DNA from 2 places in the Shewanella sp. ISTPL2 genome. Region 2 is predicted to be linked to the other one. Evidence: predicted binding sites of a transcription regulator. Region 2 holds the regulator's gene; the other holds the start of a gene.
The links. The regulator ArgR, encoded in region 2, controls arginine synthesis, uptake and breakdown. The targets are predictions, from matches to a motif close to ANTGAATANNTATTCANT.

Region 1 (2,414 bases), 2.0 Mb from region 2:
GAGGTCAGGTTTTGACAAATCCCGATTTAACTCGGGACTATTTAATGCGACAATTGGCCGATCGCTCCTATGAAGTGTTCGCAGTTTTACTGCTGGATAGCCAGCATAGAGTGATTCAATTTGTCGAATTATTCCGCGGCACAATAGACTCAGCCTCAGTATATCCACGTGAAGTGGTGAGCTTAGTGCTGGAGAAAAAGGCCGCAGCAGTTATAGTTTGTCATAATCATCCGTCTGGTATTGCCGAGCCCAGTCAGGCTGACCGACGAATAACTGAGCGATTAAAAAATGCGTTAGCAACCATAGACGTATCCTTGTTGGACCATATGGTTGTAGGTGATCGAGAGATAGTTTCTTTTGCAGAACGAGGCTGGATTAATTAATCTAACACTTGATCTTCACTCTGTGATCGTGTATAAAATGCGCCCTCTTTGTGCCTCGGGCGACGGCCATACGAGGCACATTAATGCTCGAGCGTTAAAATTGTTTTTGGAGAAGATTGACATGTCAAGAGTATGCCAAGTTACTGGCAAGAAGCCGATGGTTGGTAACAACCGTTCGCATGCAAAAAACGCGACCCGTCGTCGTTTTTTACCTAACCTACAAAACCACCGTTTTTGGTTAGAAGAAGAAAAGCGTTTCGTACAGTTACGTGTATCTACTAAAGGTATCCGTCTGATCGACAAAAAAGGTATCGAAGTTGTTGTTGCTGAACTTCGTGCCCGTGGCGAGAAGGTATAATAGATCATGGCTAAAGCTAAAGGTAATCGTGAGAAGATCAAATTAGTTTCTACAGCTAAGACTGGTCACTTCTACACAACTGAAAAAAACAAGCGTAACATGCCTGAAAAAATGGAAATCAAAAAATTTGATCCAGTTATTCGTCAGCACGTTATCTACAAAGAAGCCAAAATCAAGTAATCCTTGGTTAGTGTTTCGAGAAAAGCCCCTTATTTAAGGGGCTTTTTTTTGCATTTTTTTAGTGGCTAGTCATCAAGTTGAGATAATTGCCTCGCAAACTGATGCCGCTGAATCATCCCCTGTGAAGTTAAAAAAGTGTGAACACTTACTGAAAATATAAAATAGTGCGGTTCTAAGCACTTTAAATCATCAAATCTGCACTTTAGTGAGAATAAATTCTTTATATGTGAATTAAAATGCAATACCATACGCGAAAGTTAGCGATTCATTCCTGGTGTGTCATAGTGACGCTGCCAGCTCAAAAATGAGGTGTAAATAACGCGTGCGTACCACTGAACTGGTTGATGGATTTCGTCATTCTGCCCCCTATGTTAATGCTCACAGAGGTAAAACTTTTGTGGTCATGCTTGGCGGTGAAGCTTTGGCTCAAAATCAATTCCGCGCCATCTTAAATGATGTCGCCCTGCTGCACAGTTTAGGGATCAAAGTGGTGTTGGTATATGGCGCTAGGCCGCAGATTGATGCTGCATTAGCCGCCAACGGTATTGCGCCTGCCTACCACGACGGTGTGCGTATCACGGATGAAGATTCGCTCAAAGTGATTAAGCAAGTTGCGGGTGCACTGCAATTTGATATCACAGCGCGTTTATCCATGAGTTTAAGTAATACGCCGATGCAAGGTGCGCAAATTAACTTAGTGAGCGGCAACTTTGTGATTGCTCAACCACTGGGTGTGGATAATGGTGTGGACTTTTGCCTGAGTGGCAAAGTGCGTCGTATTGATGTGCAAGGCTTAAAACGTCAGCTAGATAATCACTGCATCGTATTGATGGGGCCGATTGCTGCTTCGGTTACTGGTGAAAGCTTTAATCTCACCGCTGAGGAAATCGCGACTCAAGTGGCAATTAAGCTCAAAGCAGACAAGATGATCGGCTTTAGCTCACAGAACGGTATTCTCGATCGTAATGGCGATGTGATTGCGGAGTTGATGCCAAATGATGCGCAAAACATCATGAACAAGCTGGCCGAGCAAGGGTCTGCTTGTGTTGGCACTATGGCGTTTCTCAAAGCCAGTATCGATGCTTGCCGCAATGGCGTACCGCGTTGTCATTTAGTTAGCTACCTCGAAGATGGCGCCTTGTTGCAGGAACTGTTTTCTCGCGAAGGAATAGGCACACAAATCGTCACTGAGAGTGCTGAGCGTTTACGCTGTGCGTCAATCGCCGATATTGGCGGTGTGTTGAACCTTATCCGTCCATTGGAGGAACAAGGCATTCTGGTGCGTCGTAGTCGTGAGCAGCTTGAGATTGAAATCGAACAGTTCATGTTGATTGAACGTGATGGTTTAGTGATTGGTTGCGCTGCGCTCTATCCTTTTGAAGAGGACAATGCGGGTGAGTTTGCTTGTTTAGTGGTGCATCCCGATTATCGCGATGCCGACAGAGGGAGCTTACTGCTGAAGAACATTATCAATCAGGCCAGAAACCGTGGTT
Region 2 (2,414 bases):
TATTAGGTGAAAAACTGCAAGTAAACTGGATCCAATGTAAATCATCTGGGTGGGACAATGAAATGAAAATCGCAATTTTAGGTGCAACGGGTTGGATTGGTGGTGCAATTTTAAAAGAAGCACAGAGTCGTGGACATAAAGTGATAGCGTTAGTGCGTGACTCAAGCAAGTTATCCGTGGCTGACGTAGTAGTACGTGCCGTGGATTTAGAGCAGCCATTGGTCGCCGATACCTTTGCTGGCGTAGATGTCGTGATTGCCGCTGTTGGTGGCCGCGCCCAACAAAATCATGGTCTAGTGGCGAGTACGGTTCAGCATTTACTGGATGTGCTGCCTAACGCTAACGTGCCACGTTTATTGTGGGTCGGTGGTGCTGGGAGTTTAGAAGTGGCGCCGGGTGTGGCGCTGGTCTCTAGCCCAGATTTCCCCGCAGCATATAAAGATGAGGCGTTAGCTCAGGGTGAAGCCTTGAAGGTATTCCGTGAGGCACAAACGGCAATCAATTGGACCTTTGTGAGCCCAGCGGCTGAGATTTATCCCGGTGAGAGTGAAGGCCCGTACCGTCTTGGTGGCGACAGCTTCTTTACCGATGCTAATGGTCAAAGCCGTATCTCTGTAACCGATTACGCAAAAGCCATGGTAGATGAAGCCGAAAAGAGTGCTCACCCAAACCAGCGCATCAGTGTGGCTTACTGATATCGTTATAGTTGAGTTAGATATTGTGAGTTAGATATTGTGAGTTAGATATTGTGCTTGAATGTGTAACGTAATCGGGACAATGGCCAAATAACCAGCGCGGTATTGCACTTCAAAATGTATTGATAAAATAGAACAGGTCAGCTCACTGACCTGTTTTTTTATTCTGCGTAATTGAATAAAGATTTGATGGTTTCTAAGGTATCGGCGATATCTTGGATGCTCGATGGGCAAATGAAGATAGTGTCATCACCGGCAATCGTACCCAAAATGCCTTCTGGTTTACCGATAGAATCCAACAAGCGGGCAATCAGCTGCGCGGCACCTGGGCTAGTTCGCACGACGATCATAGCTTGGTTGTGATCGACGTCGAGTACCAAATTCTTCAGTGGGCTACCCGCGGTGGGTACGCCTAATTCGGCTGGTAAGCAATACACCATCTCTTGCTTAGCGTTGCGAGTCCGCACTGCGCCGAACTTGCTGAGCATGCGTGACACTTTTGATTGGTTAATATTACCAAAGCCTTCAGCTTGCAAGGCGGTGACGATTTCACTCTGAGAGCCAAAGCGCTCTTCTTTTAAAATCGACTTAAAAATTCTAACAAGGTCATCCTGATTCTTGGTCGTTTGCATAATATTATTATTCGTTATTCAAAAAAACAGGCCCATTTTGAATATTTTTAGAAAAATTGTCAACAAATAACCAGATTGGTTGAATAAAAATTCACTAAGCCCTAGTGGTTAAGCATTTGCTGGGGGCGTAAAAATCCCAATTTGAGTAATTGTTCTACATTGCTTCTACGTTATTCCGGAATTCTTTTGTCCCACGACTAAGGGATAATTGAAATTGTTGTGACATTCCAGTAATGTGACGCCAACGCAAATTAGATCCATGTCACACATATCCGAGAAATAACGGAGATAACTATGAAAGTTGCTGTACTTGGTGCTGCTGGTGGTATCGGCCAGGCTCTTGCCCTACTGTTAAAAACTCAATTGCCTGCGGGTTCACAATTGTCTCTATATGATATCGCACCGGTAACTCCGGGTGTTGCGGTTGACTTGAGCCACATTCCAACTGCTGTTGAAATCAAAGGTTTTGCTGGTGAAGATCCAACGCCTGCCCTAGTGGGTGCTGACGTTGTTCTAATTTCTGCTGGTGTTGCACGTAAGCCTGGTATGGATCGTTCAGATCTGTTCAATATCAATGCCGGTATCGTTCGCAACCTGATCGAAAAAGTAGCGGCAACTTGCCCTACGGCTTTGGTTGGCATTATCACTAACCCAGTTAACACGACTGTGGCTATCGCTGCAGAAGTGATGAAAAAAGCGGGTGTTTACGATAAAAACCGTCTGTTCGGTATCACGACTCTAGACGTGATCCGTTCTGAAACTTTCATCGCCGAATTAAAAGGCCTGAACGTTGCTGACGTTAAAGTTAATGTGATCGGCGGCCACAGCGGCGTGACCATTCTGCCATTACTGTCTCAAGTTGAAGGCGCGACTTTCACTGACGAAGAAGTGGCAAGTTTGACGACTCGCATCCAAAACGCGGGTACAGAAGTGGTTGAAGCTAAAGCCGGTGGCGGTAGCGCGACTCTGTCTATGGGTCAAGCGGCTTGCCGTTTTGGTCTGTCTCTGGTTCGTGGTCTGCAAGGCGAAGCTAACATCGTTGAATGCGCCTATGTTGACGGCGGCAGCGAGCATGCAGAATTCTTCG

Region 1: a site for ArgR is predicted at 1,147-1,164, ahead of argA (amino-acid N-acetyltransferase). Genes of this name have one in related genera too.

The regions. Positions count from the first base shown of each region.
Region 1 is NZ_JAAPAV010000001.1:3,718,471-3,720,884, reverse strand. Features, by position in the region: gene radC (DNA repair protein RadC) at 1-383, shown strand, start outside; gene rpmB (50S ribosomal protein L28) at 505-741, shown strand; gene rpmG (50S ribosomal protein L33) at 748-921, shown strand; gene argA (amino-acid N-acetyltransferase) at 1,244-2,414, shown strand, end outside.
Region 2 is NZ_JAAPAV010000001.1:1,685,282-1,687,695, forward strand. Features, by position in the region: gene HUB64_RS07570 (NAD(P)-dependent oxidoreductase) at 63-695, shown strand; gene argR (transcriptional regulator ArgR) at 857-1,327, opposite strand; gene mdh (malate dehydrogenase) at 1,622-2,414, shown strand, end outside.